DNA from 3 places in the Mesorhizobium sp. WSM4842 genome. Region 3 is predicted to be linked to each of the others. Evidence: riboswitches for the same ligand, from Rfam matches in the RefSeq annotation. Region 3 holds a riboswitch; each other region holds the start of a gene.

Region 1 (5,049 bases), 1.7 Mb from region 3:
AATGGCGTCCTTGTTGTGCAGGCAGACGTCCCGCCACATCGTCGGGTCGGACGCGGCAAGGCGAGTGAAGTCGCGAAAGCCGGAGGCCGAATATTTGATCACCTCGGACTTGGTCACCGACTCCAGGTCGTCGGCGGTTCCGACGATGTTGTAGGCGATGATGTGCGGCAGATGCGAGACGATGGCCAATGTCATGTCGTGATGCTGGGGATCCATCGTGTCGATGTTGGAGCCGCAGCGGCGCCAGAATTCCGAGAGCTTTTCCAAGGCGGCCGGATCGGTGCCGGGCAACGGCGTGAAGATGCACCAGCGGTTTTCGAACAGTTCGGCAAAGCCGGCGTCCGGGCCCGATTTTTCAGTGCCGGCCAGCGGATGGCCGGGAATGAAATGCACGCCAGCAGGCACATGCGGCTGCATCTGCGCGATGACCGACGCCTTGGTCGAGCCGACATCGGTGAGGATGGCGCCCTGCTTCAGCGCCGGTGCGATTTCCTCGGCGACCTCGCCCGAAGAGCCGACCGGCACCGAAACGATGACCAGGTCGGCATCGCCGACCGCCTCTTTCGCGTCCATCGCGTAGGAGGAGCCGAGGCCGAGTTCCCGCGCCCGCGCCAGGGTCGTTTCGCTGCGCGTCGAGATGGCGACGTGACCGGCAAGGCCTTCGCGATGGATTACGCGGGCCAGCGACGAGCCGATCAGGCCAATGCCGACCAGCGCGATCTTTTCGAACATCGGTGATGTCATGGTCTTCTAGCTTTTCAGAAATGTCGCGAGGGCGGCGACAACGCCGCGATTGGCCTCTTCGGTGCCGATGCTCATGCGCAGTGCATTGGGGAAGCCGTAGCCGGAAACGCGCCGCAATATATAGCCGCGCGCGGAGAGGTAATCGTCCGCAGCTGCCGCCGAATGTTTTTTGTCCTCGGGAAAGTGGATGAGGACGAAATTGCCGACGCTCGGCGTCACCCGCAGTCCGAGTTTGGTCAACTCCTCGCTCACCCATCGCAGCCAAGTGTCGTTATGAGCCACGCTGCGCTCGACATGGGCGCGGTCGCGGATCGCGGCAATGCCGGCCTCGATCGCCGTCGCGTTGACGTTGAAGGGACCTCGCACGCGGTTGATCGCGTCGATGATATGCATCGGCGCGTACATCCAGCCGATCCGCGCACCGCCGAGGCCGAGCTTGGAGAAGGTGCGGGTCATAACCACGTTTTCCGCGCCAGCCACCAGCTCGACGCCGGCTTCATAATCATTGCGGCGGACATATTCGGCATAGGCTGCATCCAGCACCAGAAGCACGTTTCGAGGCAGGCTGGCATGCAGGCGGCGCACCTCCTGGAACGGCAAATAGGTGCCGGTCGGGTTGTTGGGATTGGCGAGGAAGATGATCCTGGTACGCGGCGTCACCGCAGCGAGGATCGCATCGACGTCGGCGCGCTCATTGGTTTCCTTGACCGACACCGGGACAGCACCTGCCGACTGGATGTAGATCTTGTAGACCATGAAGCCGTGTTCGGTGATCACAGCTTCATGGCCGGGCGCGAGATAGGTCTGCGCAAGCAGGCCGAGAATCTCGTCGGAACCATTGGAACAGACGATGTTCGCCGGGTTGAGGCCATGCACCTCAGCGATCGCCTCCCGCAGGCGCCTGGCGGTGCCGTCGGGATATATGTCGAGTTTGGCCGCGACGTCGCGCGCGGCTTCTATCGCCTTCGGCGAGGGGCCGAGCGGGTTCTCGTTCGACGACAATTTGTGGACCTTGGCAACGCCGGCCGGCGCCGTGCTTTTGCCCGGCACATAGGCTTCGATGTCCATGATCCCCGCGCGGGGCGTTGGACGTGCCTGATCCGATGCCTGGTTCATATTGCAAAAATCCGTCGAGAACGCTTCCACCTAGTGTGGTGGATTTGAAGTTCCTGCCATTTTGGTGGCAACAGCGCTCAGGAACTTCAAATCCAGCACACTAGAATTCATTGGTTGCTAGTGTGGCGAATCCGAAATTCGCCCACTGCGCTGCTCCAACGCGATGCGAATTTCGGATTCGCCACACTAGAAGCCGCAGCGGAAATACAAGCCGTGGCCTGGAATGTCGAGAGGCGGCGATCATGGGTGAGCGACTGGCGTGGGTGAACGACTGGCCGTTGACGCCGAGACGCTCCGGTCCTAGAAGAAAGGCGAAATCCCGTGGTGATTTGGCCGGTCGGCTTGCAGCCACGTTAAACAACTCGCTAAAGGGCCGTTTGCATCCTGTAACCGGCTTTGCGAAGGCGATGTCGGTTTTTTGTTGTCCGTAGCCGGCCGGACAGTCGCATCGACCCGAAAATCGGAATCGACTTTCGGAAAGCGCGATGGGTTAATGTAAGAGGATGCGATGGTCGCGCTGCTCACTAAAAGAACCAACAACGAGGCCGACGAGCCGTCGAGCCCGGTGTTGCGTTTCGGTGCCGACGAGCCGCTCAAGCTCGATGCCGGCACGCTGCTGTCACCGTTCCAGATCGCCTACAAGACTTACGGCACGCTCAACGACGCCCGCTCCAACGCCATCCTCGTCTGCCATGCACTGACCGGCGACCAGCATGTCGCCAGCACCAATCCAGTGACCGGCAAGCCGGGCTGGTGGGAAGTGCTGATTGGCCCCGGCAAGATCATCGACACCAGCCGCTTCTTCGTCATCTGCTCAAACGTCATCGGCGGCTGCCTCGGCTCGACCGGCCCCGCCTCGACCAATCCAGCCACCGGCAAGCCCTACGGGCTCGACCTGCCGATCATCACCATCCGCGACATGGTGCGGGCGCAGTTGATGCTGGTCGATCATTTCGGCATCGAAAAACTGTTCTCGGTGCTCGGCGGCTCGATGGGCGGCATGCAGGTGCTACAATGGGCGTCGAGCTATCCGGAGCGCGTTTTCTCGGCGCTGCCGATCGCCACTGGCGCACGCCATTCCTCGCAGAACATCGCCTTCCATGAGGTCGGCCGGCAAGCGGTGATGGCCGATCCGGACTGGCATGGCGGCAAATATTTCGAGCAGGGCAAGCGCCCGGAAAAGGGACTGGCTGTGGCGCGCATGGCCGCTCACATCACTTATCTGTCGGAGGCGGCCCTGCACCGGAAGTTTGGCCGCAACCTGCAGGACCGTGAAGCGCTCACCTTCGGTTTCGACGCCGACTTCCAGATTGAGAGCTATCTGCGCCATCAGGGCATGACCTTCGTCGACCGCTTCGACGCCAACTCCTATCTCTACATGACCCGGGCGATGGACTATTTCGATCTCGCCGCCGATCATGGCGGCCGGCTGGCCGACGCCTTTGCCGGCACCAGAACCCGTTTCTGCCTGGTCTCCTTCACCAGCGACTGGCTGTTCCCGACCGAGGAGAGCCGCTCGGTCGTTCACGCGTTGAACGCGGCCGGCGCCTCGGTGTCCTTCGTCGAGATCGAGACCGATCGCGGCCACGACGCCTTCCTGCTCGACGAGCCGGAGCTGTTTGCTGCCATCAACGGCTTTATCGCCTCGGCGGCTCGCGCCAGGGGGCTCAGCGCATGATCCCTGAAGATTGCAGGCTTTCCGGACCGGCATCTTGCGCCATGCATCAGCGCATGACCCCGAAAAGTTGCAGACTTTTCGGACCGGGATCATGTGCCAGGCAGCGCATGGCCCCGAAAAGTTGCAGACTTTTCGGATCAAGGTCATGCGCCAAGCAAAAGCCACGATCATGAGTGTCAACCACGCCCAGCGCGTCGACCTCGAAGTCGTCGCCGATCTCATCCCGCCGCAGTCGCGGGTGCTGGACGTCGGCTCCGGTGATGGCCTGCTGCTCGAATTGCTGCAGGCAACGAAGCAGGTCGACGGCCGTGGGATGGAACTGTCGCAGCGCGGCGTCAACGAATGCGTGGCGCGCGGCCTGTCCGTCATCCAGGGCGACGCCGACAAGGACCTCAAATTCTATCCCGACAAGGGTTTTGATTTCGTCGTCCTGTCGCAGACCTTGCAGGCGACCCGCAACCCGAAGCTGGTGCTCGACGAGTTGCTTAGGATCGGCAAGCACGCCATCGTCTCCTTCCCCAATTTCGGCCACTGGCGGGTGCGCCTTTCGCTGTTCGTCGAAGGGCGGATGCCGGTGACCAAGGACCTGCCCTATTCCTGGTACGACACGCCCAACATCCATTTCTGCACCATCCGCGACTTCGTCAATCTCTGCGAAGAGCTCGGCGCAACGGTAGAAAAAGCAACCGCGCTCGACGCCAATGGCCAGAAAATCGGCCTGTCGATGCCTTGGTGGTTCTGGAATTTCTTTGGCCAGCAAGCGGTGTTCCTGCTGAAGCGATAACGGCCGTCGCATATGGCGCGCGGCCGGCAAGAGTCCGGAGACCATCTGCGACTGTTCGCCATTCATCGACCAAGTCTAGCTAGCGATCAAGCTCCGGAAAATACGGATCGGAGAAAAACTGGCGGCCGCGCTCGCCTTGCAAACAGTCGACCGGCGTTGCCGCATCGACCCGGAGTGTCGCGGGAGCGGCCCTGGGACCGGCAACACCGCTGACCTCCAGGACCAGCTTGCGGCGTATGGCGGTCACGAATTCGGAAGCGGCATAGACCGGCAGCACGAAGGAACCTGGCCCGCCGGTAACGCACTCGGCATAGTACCGGTCGAGATGGCTAAAGCTGGGCGACGGGCTGATCAGGATCGGCAGGCCGTTGACGACGATGTCCTTTGCCACCGCGGCGTCGCGTGTCGTGGTGACGGGCATCCCGGTATTGTTGGGGCCATCGCCTGAAATGTCGATGACGCTGCGCGTCGCGTCGAAAGCGGCTCCATCCAAAAGCTTGGCGCCGAAGGCGAGCGCACCGGAAATCGAGGTGCCGCGAAAGCTCCTGAACGGGCGCGCCTCGATCTTGTCGGCGAAAGCGTTAGCGCTCTCAGCATTGTCGATGACCTGCCAGGCAATGACCGCATCGTCGCGGACGGTGCCTGCCCATTCGAAATAGGCCAGCGCAATGCGGCCGGTCACGCCCGAACGCACCGCATTGATGAAGTCGGGATGGCGCAGCGCCTC
Region 2 (5,049 bases), 1.6 Mb from region 3:
TATCAAGCTCGAGAACGTCGGCCTCAACATGCTGGGCCGCGCCAAGAAGGTGTCGATCTCCAAGGAGAACACCACCATCGTCGACGGCGCCGGCAAGAAGGCCGAGATCCAGGGCCGAGTCGCCCAGATCAAGCAGCAGATCGAGGAGACCACGTCGAACTACGACAAGGAGAAGCTTCAGGAACGTCTCGCCAAGCTGGCCGGCGGCGTTGCCGTCATCCGCGTCGGCGGTGCGACCGAAGTCGAAGTCAAAGAGAAGAAGGACCGCGTCGACGACGCGCTGAACGCCACGCGTGCAGCCGTTGAAGAAGGCATCGTTGCCGGCGGTGGCGTCGCCCTGCTGCGCGCATCGCTGGCCATCACCGTCACCGGCGCCAATGCCGACCAGACGGCCGGCATCGCCATCGTCCGCCGCGCGCTGCAGGCTCCGGCCCGCCAGATCGCCGCGAACGCAGGCGCGGAAGCCTCGATCGTCGCTGGCAGGATCCTCGACAACAAGTCGCCGACCTTCGGCTACAACGCCCAGACCGGCGAATATGGCGACATGATCGCCATGGGCATCGTCGACCCGGTCAAGGTTGTCCGCACCGCCCTCCAAGACGCGGCCTCGGTCGCCGGCCTGCTCGTCACCACCGAAGCCATGGTCGCCGAAGCGAGGAGCATCTGAATAGGACGGTAGCATCGTGCCGAGCAATGAGGCTCCTTACGTGTCAACTGACGGAATGTCGGCTCCCCGTGCGGAAGCGGGCGTTTGGCCGCGGCACATCAAACATCCCCATAGGGTCATGGGCGTGAATTCGGCCGAGGCCGAACGAGCTTCCGCAATGGGTAGTTAGCGCTGAATCTTCAGTCGACAGACCATCTGGCAAAGCCGCCGAACCCGGCTGCGCGCAAGAATGTGGGCCCCCACAAGCCACCACGCGCCTTCGGTCAACCGGGGGCGGCGGGGGTGCCGCGGGCCCGGCCCTCCACCTCGGCCTTCATCAAAGGCGACTACTTCGTTTTCATCATGTGCGCGCGTCGTTGCCCGGCCACGATCGCGTCCTTCATCGTCATCAGGTTCTGCCTCGTCGTCGGCGATGGCAAAGCGCGTGGTAGATGCTGTCGATGTCCGCTGAAGGATATCCCTGCGTTGCCGCCCATGAACGAGTGATCGGCGCCTGTGCTTACCGAAGGCGCCAAGCGAGCCAAGTGGGCCCGGCCCGATTTTCAGGGTGATCTTTTACAGCGCCCGGTCGGGGCATAGAGCCTTGAACTGGTCCAAAGCGACATCGTATCCGGAGGCACTGCTTCCATCGAGAGGTTCGTTGCTGCCTACCTCAACGAGCAGGTATTCGGTGTTAAATGCTGTCGGATCGTACTGTGTGTTCGAGCCGAGGAATTGATAGCCCTGCCCATTGGCCGTCACAAACTTGCCGGTCTTGCAGTTGGCCGAAATTTCCGGCAGCAGCGACACCTTCATTTCGTCCGCGATGCATTTTGGCGTGACCTTCTGGACGTAATCCCGACAAAAAGCAGTTGCGTTCGCTTTCGTATGCTTGAGCGTGATTTTGGCGTGCGTCGTGCCGATGTTTGATTTCTTCACTACGGTGACTTCCATTCCCGCTCGCGAGCCGTAATACAGGGTCTCGGCGTGCGCTGCGTTACCCAAGACGAGTGACAATCCCAGAACTGCTGGAACGCGCATCTGTCCCTCCCACAATCACTAACCAGGTTCCATTCGTACCGTTGTCTGGTCAAGCTCGTCATATCGCTTTTCAGCGATGAAGCGAACAACCGGTTCATCATCCAGCCACAAGCGAGGCCAGCCGCTTTGCAGCCGCTCAACACGCTGCTTTTTGCTACGTTATGGACGATGCAGGATCGCCTAGCCTTAGTCCTTTTTCTTGATCATGCCCATGATGCGGGCGTTGTGTGCCGCAATCCGCGCTCCGGTCATAGCCGGATGCACATCACCCTCGAAACGGACACACCGCATACAGAGACGTGCCTCGGCCTCGCTCGGCACCGTGGTCACCCAGCTGCAATAGCGGCAAGTGTAAGGCTCCATCGGCCTCCCCAGGCTCGGTGCGCCGGCGGTCGGCTTCGTACCATTTTCCGTCATGTCGGGAACCCTCAAACCCCCTGTGCGATCCGGATGGGGACCTTCAGATCGATCAGCCGAGCCTGCAGGAGGGAGAGCGTGAGTTGATCTCTTGCATCGACCCACCGGCTATCGTCGTTGGCGACGTCACCCTCGCAGAATACCAGATGGGGCTCATCGCTCCCGCGCCTGAGCTTTGGGCCAAGGTCAAACTTCTTCAGCAGGCGGTAGGCCTTGGCGCACGGGCCGGTCTCGAGATCGAAGCGGGTTTCCCAGAACCACCCTCCAACCGGATCGTCGTAGTTCTCAGGGCCGATCCCGTGCTCCTCCCAGATGGCGTGAATTTCGGGTTCGGTGCGGTGTCCAAGGCCCTCGCTGGTGAAGAACTCGCGCCAGGTCGGCGGCGCTGGGCAGAAGTCCCAAGGGCCGATTGTGAGAAGGTAGCCCTGCTCCCCACCGTCATACCAGTACATGGTCTGCGCCGCCTCCGCAGGTGGGGCAAGCAGGGGCTGCCCAGTCCTGCGAATGAAGGATTGCGCATCCTTTGCGAATGCAGCCGTGAGCAGGCCGCCCGCCCCGATCAGAAAACCTCGCCTCGTCAGCATGAAAATTCCCTCCGTCGTTTCGCACGCATCTGGAGGGCTGAGACCTACTGTTGCCCCGTTAAGGGCCACATCGTCTTTACCACCGTTGCCGGTCAAGGCTGGTTGGCAGGGCCGAAGCCCTCTCTGGATGCGTGATTGGTCTAACAAGGCGATTGCACTTCAGCAAGCTTTCTCCTCGTGGTGATATCTCTGGGGGCTGAAAGCGAGTGATCGCTGGGGGGCCACAATCCCACCCGCCCCCGCCTTCGAGTTGACTGGTGTGACGGGTCTGCCGGGGCCCTGTGCCTGTGGAGAGTGGCCAAAACGTTGGCGGTCAGGCGCAGCAATAGCTCCCTTATCGGGTTATCTTCCGCAAATACCGCTCTAATTCAGTTTTGAGCATCAACGTGCGCCTGCCCGATTTGCTCGCATGCAGTTTGCCTTCGCTAAACAATTTATAGAGCATTGACCTAGAGATACCGGCAAATCTCGGTTACGGCCCGTCCTCTTCCCAGTCCTGCAGGTCCTCGGGAATTTCGCCTTCGTTCCACTCTCCCGGCAGTTCGCGGAGCCAGCGGGCATGGATGTAGTTCTCGCGGCCCCACTCCTTGCCGCGCTTCTCCAGACGCTGCTTGATCCGCCAGTCTCCAATATCCATGCCAGCTTCGCGTGATGCATCGAGTTCACCACGTAGGCGCTCTGAAGCCTCCGGCGACATCGACAACGCGCCGCCGGGCTTCGTCTGCTGATGACGGGCCATCAGGAACCCTTCCACACGTCGTCGAGGTTTGCCGCCGGGCCGCACCAGAGCCTGAGCCGGGCCAGTCTTGCCTCAGCGCCGGTCCGATAGGCGAGAGCGTGGCCTTCGACGATCAGCGTGGTGCCGACATCAACGCCCTCGACCTTCAGATCGGCCAGGGCGCGGCGATAGCGGTCTTTCCTGCCTGAGCGGTCGATATCGACGGGATGGCCGCGCAGCAGTCCGGCAAGGCGCAGTTTGGCTGCTAGGCCGAGCCGTAGCTCGTTCTCGCAACGCGGGCGTCGGGTTTCGGGGGTGTCGATGCCGAGCAGCCGGATCTTCTCGGCGCACCCGCGTGCCGGAACGGCGCAGGGCAGCGCAATTGTGTCGCCGTCGATGATGACGATGCGGTCGCCGCTGACCGTCTCCGCCATGACGGTCACCGGTGCTAAGAAGATCGCGAGAAGCCCGACCGCAAGTCCAAGGACGCACGACCTGATCATTGCGCGCAGCAAACCTTACGGACATATGTGTTCCCGTAGGCTACTATTGCGTCGGCGGGCACCCGGCCCCCAGCCTTCAGTTCGGCCAGCTTTCCGACAACCGCTTTCGGGGAGAAGGTCTCGGCAAGGGCAATGGCGAACATACCATTGTTCGAGAGATGAACGGTAAGCGGTATTGGTGAGGAGCGGGCGTAGGCTTCGGCGGTGAAGAAATCTGACAGGCTCTTGACCTGTATATAGCGCTGCTCCAATGAGCCGCTTTCGTATTGATCGACGGCGACAGTGCCTTGCGGCAGGAAGCCGCCCAAGTCGCCCGCGCGGACCCGAAACCAGCGGTCTGCGCTGCTGATGATCTGGATGGCGGTTCCGTTTGCCAACGTTCCGACTTCCCTCGCATCTGCGTTGGGTTGCTGCTTCAGAGACACCACCTTCTGGCTGCTTCTGATGCGTCCCGAGGTAGCGTCGGGAATTTGGAACCGCGCATCCACACCACCGGCTGGAGGCATCGTAGTCGCCACAGTGGGAGCCGTGGAGGTGGTGTCGCCTGTAACGACGCGATATTGCGCCATCTCGCTCCGCGAAAGGTAGCGCATGTCATCGCTGCCGTAGCGAAGCGAGAGGCGTAGCAACGCGGGATCAACGCCCATCTCGATCATGTAGTCGATCTTCTCAGCAGTCATGTCCTGCACAATGTCCACGGCGTGGCCGGACCCAATTTGATCCGGATTTGCAAATGAGGACTTGTGGACACCTATAGCGCCCGCTTCGGCCATCCGGCGGGCGCCACCCATAAAGGCGAGCGCGCAGGCGGAGGCGCATTCGCTCCGCTTGATCTGGAATGTGTCCAAACCGAACGCTCGGATTAGTCGGCCCAACTCAAGTGCCTTAGCAACGTTGCCACCGGGTGAGTTGAAGCCCACAACCCGGACATGATGAGATCGAATTGTTTCCCTGAAAAGGTTGAGATCGTCAGTTGCCTCGAACTCACCGGACACTACGACGAAAGGAGCCCCATCGACCGTCTGACCCGTTTCGTAAGTCAGTTCCGCGCGCGCCGATAAGGGGTTGGCGAGCAGTAGCGTACCGACCAAGCCAACCATCGAGGCCCGGCACTCGATAGCTAGCCCGAAGCATTTCGTC
Region 3 (5,049 bases):
GACGGTGCGCCGCGTGCCCGGCAGGTCGAGCGAAAAGGCGGGGATGGCGATATCGAACGTCTCGCCCCGCTTGTTGCGCATCGTGTAGTGGCCGACCATGATGCCGGATGGCGTTGAGAGCGGGCACCCAGACGTGTATTGATAACTGTCGCCGGGGTTGAGTTCGGGCTGGTCGCCGACAACGCCGGCGCCGCGCACTTCCTCGACCCGGCCGGTGCCGTCGGTGATGTGCCAATAGCGTGACAGAAGCTGCACGAATTCATCCGACTGGTTGTCGATGGTCACCTGGTAGCCCCAGACATAGCGGTTCTCCGACGGGTCGGAGCGATCTTCCAGATAGAACGGCCTGACCTGTACTTCGATGTTGCGCGTAACGGCGCTGTACATAGACTACTCCACAATATGTAGACGGAACTCTCGACGCTCTCCGCAGTTTGGTCAACGGGGTGCTTCCCGTCGCTGCCCGCCTGCTTTGCGCGCAGGTGCCGAAGAACAATGTCATTTAAGTGACACATGACAATGATGGTGTGCAGGGCCGGGCGACTCAGCATTCTGTCGAACTGTTGAAACGGCTTTCATGCGGCCGGTTTTTTCTGGAGTGACCAGATATCGATGGAATTGACAGTCACAGCCGCCTTGCTTTCCACAGCTCTGCTTCTTGTCAATCTCGCCAGCATCCTGCTCGCTTCGTTGAAGCTGAAGCGGCCTGGCAGGATCACGCCGGCAGCCGGCAAGGCGCCGCCGGTGTCGATCGTCGTGCCGTCGCGCGGCGTCGAACCGTTTGCCGAGGAAACGCTCGAGCGCGCCTTCTCTCTCGACTGGCCGCGCTATGAGCTCATCTTCTGCGTCGCCCATGCCGATGACCCGGTGGTCGGGCCGATCACCGACGCGATTGCCCGCTTTCCAGCCGTGCCGGCCCGGCTGCTCGTCGGCGACGACCGCATCAGCGGCAATCCGAAACTCAACAATTGCGTGAAGGGCTGGGAGGCCGCGCGCCACCGCTGGGTCATCCTTGCCGATTCCAACGTCCTGATGTCGAGGGACTATGTCCAGCATCTGATGGCGGCATGGCGGCCGGACACTGGCCTTGTCTGCTCGACGCCGATCGGCTCGCGGCCGGACGGGTTCTGGGCGGAGGTCGAATGCGCTTTCCTCAACACGCTGCAGGCGCGCTGGCAATATACCGGCGAGGCGCTCGGCCTCGGTTTCGCCCAGGGCAAGAGCATGTTGTGGAACAAGCCCATGCTCGACGCCAATGGCGGCATCCGTGCGCTTGCCGCCGAGATTGCCGAGGATGCCGCCGCGACCAAGCTGGTCAACGGGCTTGGACTGCGCGTCAATCTTGTCGCCTCGCCCTTCGAGCAGCCGCTCGGTTTGCGCACATTTGGCGAAATCTGGTCGCGTCAGGCCCGCTGGGCACGCCTGCGCCGCGTCACCTTCCCCCTGTTCTTCGCGCCCGAGATCCTGATCGGAGCGGCGCCGCCGCTGGTGCTTGCGCTGGTTGCTGCAGCAGGCGCCGGCTTCAGCCTGTCGGCAACCGCCGTTGCCGTGCTGGTAGTCGCCTATCTCCCGGAATGCGCTCTCGCCTCGGCCAAGGGCTGGCACCTGTCGCTGCGCATTATCCCGGCGATGGTTGCGCGGGACGTGATGCTTCCCGCCATCTGGGTGCGCGGCTGGCTCAGCGGTGCCGTCGACTGGCGCGGCAACACGATGACCATCCACACCAGCGCCGGTGCGGAATTGGAAGAGACCCCGTCGGGCGCCTGACCGCGCTTGGCTTGACGATTCGAGCGAAGCTGTTCGGCGCGTATCCCTATCTGGCGGCTTTCAGTGCCTGCTCGATGTCTTCGAGCAGGTCGTCTGTGTCCTCCAGGCCGACGGACAGCCTGAGCGTGCCTGGCCCGATGCCGAGTTCGGCACGCGCCTCATCGCTCAGATTCTTGTGCGTCGTCGTCGCCGGATGGGTGATCAGGCTCTTGGCATCGCCGAGATTGTTAGAGATCAGCACGATATCGAGCGCGTTCTGGAAGGCGAAAGCCGCCTGTTTGCCGCCCTTGACGTCGAGGCAGATCAGCGTCGAGCCGCCCGACATCTGCTTCTTGACGACCGCCGCTTGCGGGTGATCGGCGCGGCCGGGATAGATGACGCGGGCGATCTCCGGCTGCTCGGCGAGGAAGTCCGCGATCCGGCCGGCACTTTCCGTCTGCTGGCGCACGCGCAGCGGCAGCGTTTCCAGGCCCTTCAGCAGCGTCCAGGCATTGAACGGCGACAGGCTGGGACCGGTGTGGCGGAAATAGTCGTGCAGGTTCTCGTCGATCCACTTCTTGTCCGACAGGATGACGCCGCCGAGACAGCGCCCCTGGCCGTCGATGTGCTTGGTCGCCGAATAGACGACGATATGGGCGCCGAGCTGCAACGGCTTCTGCTGTAGGGGCGTGGCAAAGACGTTGTCGACGATCAGCCGCGCGCCGATCGAATTCGCAAGTGAGGCGACGGCTGAGATGTCGACGACTTCCAGCGTCGGATTGGTCGGGCTTTCAAGGAAGAACAGCTTTGTGTTGGGCCTGACCGCCTTTTCCCAATTGGCGATTTCGGTGCCGTCGACCAGCGTCGCCTCGATGCCGTACTTCGGCGCAAGCGTTTCGACCACCCAGCGGCAGGAGCCGAACAGCGCGCGCGCCGCCACGATGTGGTCGCCGGCCTTGGCGCTGCACAGCAACGCCGCTGTCACCGCCGCCATGCCGGATGCGGTGGCGCGGGCATCTTCGGCACCTTCCAGCGCACACATGCGCTTCTCGAACATGTCGACTGTCGGATTGGCATAGCGCGAATAAATGAAGCCCGGTTCCTCGCCCTTGAAGCGGGCTTCCGCCGCCTGCGCCGTGTCGTAGACATAACCTTGCGTGAGATACATCGCCTCGGAGGTTTCGCCGAAGCCGGAACGCAGCGTTCCCGCATGCACGAGGGCGGTCTGAGGCTTCCAGTTGCGCTTGTTGCTCGTCATCACCTTGTTCCAAACACCAGAAATGGTCCAAACACAAAAAAACCGGCCGCGAAAGTCGCAACCGGTCCATACGGCCTTTCGGCCCGACGGTCCTTTAGCGACTTGTTTAACGTGGCTGCAAGCCGACCGGCCAAATCACCACGGGATAACGACCCTTTAGACCTGCACCGCGCTTGCGTCAATTGCCGGCATGATTAAGAGGTTTGTACCAGCAGATTCCGTGGCAAGGACCTGCAACAAAACGAGACCTCGCCCGGCCTTCGAGCGGAGCCAGACTTGCGGCAGACAGGCATTCTTCCCGATCAGGACATTTCCGCGCTGTTCCAGTCGGGCGCGCTGAAGTCGCCGCGCGCGCTTGATGCCGACCAGGTCCAGCCGGCCAGCCTCGACCTCAGGCTTGGCGACAAGGCCTGGCGGGTGCGCGCCTCCTTCCTTCCCGGCCCCAGCCACAGGGTTGCTGAAAAACTCGACCGTCTGAAGCTGCACGAAATCAATATCGCCGATGGTGCGGTGCTGGAGACGGGCTGCGTCTATATCGTGCCGCTGCTCGAGAGCCTGGCGCTTCCGGCAAACATCTCCGCCTCCGCCAACCCGAAGAGCTCGACCGGACGGCTCGACATCTTCACCCGCGTGATGACCGATCGTGGCCACGAGTTCGACAAGATCGCTGCCGGCTACGACGGCCCGCTCTATCTGGAGGTCAGCCCGCGCACCTTTCCGATCGTCGTCCGCGCCGGCTCGCGGCTGTCTCAGATCAGGTTCCGCACCGGCAATGCGCTTTTGTCGGAAAGCGAGCTGCACGAATTGCACCGTGCCGAGACGCTCGTCGCCACCGAGCCACCGAATATTTCCGGCGGCGGTATTGCGCTGTCGATCGACCTCGATGGCGACAAGGACGGGCTGGTCGGCTACCGCGGCAAGCACCACACCGGCCTGGTCGATGTCGACAAGCGCGCCGCACAGGATGTCGTCGATTTCTGGGATCCGCTCTACAAGAGCGGCGCCGGCGAACTGGTGCTCGATCCGGACGAATTTTATATCCTCGTCAGCCAGGAAGCGGTGCATGTGCCGCCGCTCTACGCCGCCGAGATGACGCCCTTCGATCCGCTGGTTGGCGAATTCCGTGTTCACTATGCCGGTTTCTTCGATCCGGGCTTCGGCCATTCGGCGGCCGGCGGTACCGGCAGCAAGGCGGTGCTCGAAGTGCGCAGCCACGAAGTGCCGTTCATCCTCGACCACGGCCAGATCGTCGGGCGGCTGGTCTACGAGCACATGCTGAAGCGGCCGCAGGCGCTCTACGGCACTGATCTCGGCTCGCACTACCAGGCACAGGGCCTGAAACTGTCCAAGCATTTCCGCGTCGCGCGCTGATCGCCGATTAAATCAGACTGTGCTTGCCTGACCTTGTAGGCCGTGCTTGGTTGTGCCCAACCGTCAAGGTGGTTGGAACCAAGGGAACAAGAAATGCAGATTTCAAGATGGATCGCATCGGCAGCAGCAGCTGCCATGCTGGTGATGGCTGCCGGGTCCTTGTCGGCGCAAGCACAGGAAAAGTTGAAGATCGCCACCGAAGGCGCTTATCCGCCGTTCAACACCATCACCGCGGATGGCAAGCTCGTCGGCTTCGACATCGACATTGCCAATGCGCTTTGCGCTCAGATGAAGGTCGAATGCGAACTTGTCACGCAGGACTGGGACGGCATGATCCCAGCGCTCCAGGCCAGGAAATTCGACGCCATCATCGCGTCCATGAGCATCACCGAGGAGCGCAAGAAGCAGGTCTCCTTCACCAACAAATACTATACGACGCCGCTTTCGCTGGTGGCCTTGAAGGACAGCGATATTGCCTCGACCGAACCCGCAGCACTCGCCGGCAAGACAGTCGGCGCGCAGGCTTCGACCACCCAGGCCGACTATGCCCAGGATGTCTATAGCAAGGCCGGCGCCGAGGCGAAGCTCTACCCGACCCAGGAGGAGGCGGTCGCCGACCTGATGAACGGCCGTCTCGATGCCGTCCTTTCAGACAAATTCGTGCTGATGGACTG

Evidence for each region. Region 3 has a riboswitch for S-adenosylmethionine ahead of AC0NIE_RS00275 (O-succinylhomoserine sulfhydrylase). Riboswitches for the same ligand answer to the same signal wherever they lie in the genome.
Region 1: linked by a shared signal. The riboswitch ahead of metX (homoserine O-acetyltransferase MetX) and the one ahead of AC0NIE_RS00275 (O-succinylhomoserine sulfhydrylase) in region 3 are both predicted to bind S-adenosylmethionine.
Region 2: linked by a shared signal. The riboswitch ahead of AC0NIE_RS08185 (hypothetical protein) and the one ahead of AC0NIE_RS00275 (O-succinylhomoserine sulfhydrylase) in region 3 are both predicted to bind S-adenosylmethionine.

The regions. Positions count from the first base shown of each region.
Region 1 covers NZ_CM148372.1:1,762,588-1,767,636, reverse strand. Annotated here, with positions in the region: gene AC0NIE_RS08470 (prephenate/arogenate dehydrogenase family protein) at 1-744, opposite strand, end outside; gene hisC (histidinol-phosphate transaminase) at 751-1,860, opposite strand; SAM riboswitch at 2,172-2,249, shown strand; gene metX (homoserine O-acetyltransferase MetX) at 2,369-3,538, shown strand; gene metW (methionine biosynthesis protein MetW) at 3,708-4,322, shown strand; gene AC0NIE_RS08450 (DUF1194 domain-containing protein) at 4,402-5,049, opposite strand, start outside.
Region 2 covers NZ_CM148372.1:1,706,042-1,711,090, reverse strand. Annotated here, with positions in the region: partial or broken gene groL (chaperonin GroEL) at 1-652, shown strand, start outside; gene AC0NIE_RS08195 (hypothetical protein) at 1,223-1,687, opposite strand; gene AC0NIE_RS08190 (hypothetical protein) at 1,874-2,104, opposite strand; gene AC0NIE_RS08185 (hypothetical protein) at 2,116-2,688, opposite strand; SAM-I-IV-variant riboswitch at 2,725-2,824, opposite strand; gene AC0NIE_RS08180 (helix-turn-helix domain-containing protein) at 3,023-3,145, opposite strand; gene AC0NIE_RS08175 (hypothetical protein) at 3,161-3,427, opposite strand; gene AC0NIE_RS08170 (thermonuclease family protein) at 3,427-3,840, opposite strand; gene AC0NIE_RS08165 (SH3 domain-containing protein) at 3,906-5,049, opposite strand, start outside.
Region 3 covers NZ_CM148372.1:57,410-62,458, reverse strand. Annotated here, with positions in the region: gene apaG (Co2+/Mg2+ efflux protein ApaG) at 1-387, opposite strand, end outside; gene AC0NIE_RS00280 (ceramide glucosyltransferase) at 613-1,767, shown strand; gene AC0NIE_RS00275 (O-succinylhomoserine sulfhydrylase) at 1,814-3,004, opposite strand; SAM riboswitch at 3,079-3,156, opposite strand; gene AC0NIE_RS00270 (2'-deoxycytidine 5'-triphosphate deaminase) at 3,281-4,375, shown strand; gene AC0NIE_RS00265 (ABC transporter substrate-binding protein) at 4,469-5,049, shown strand, end outside.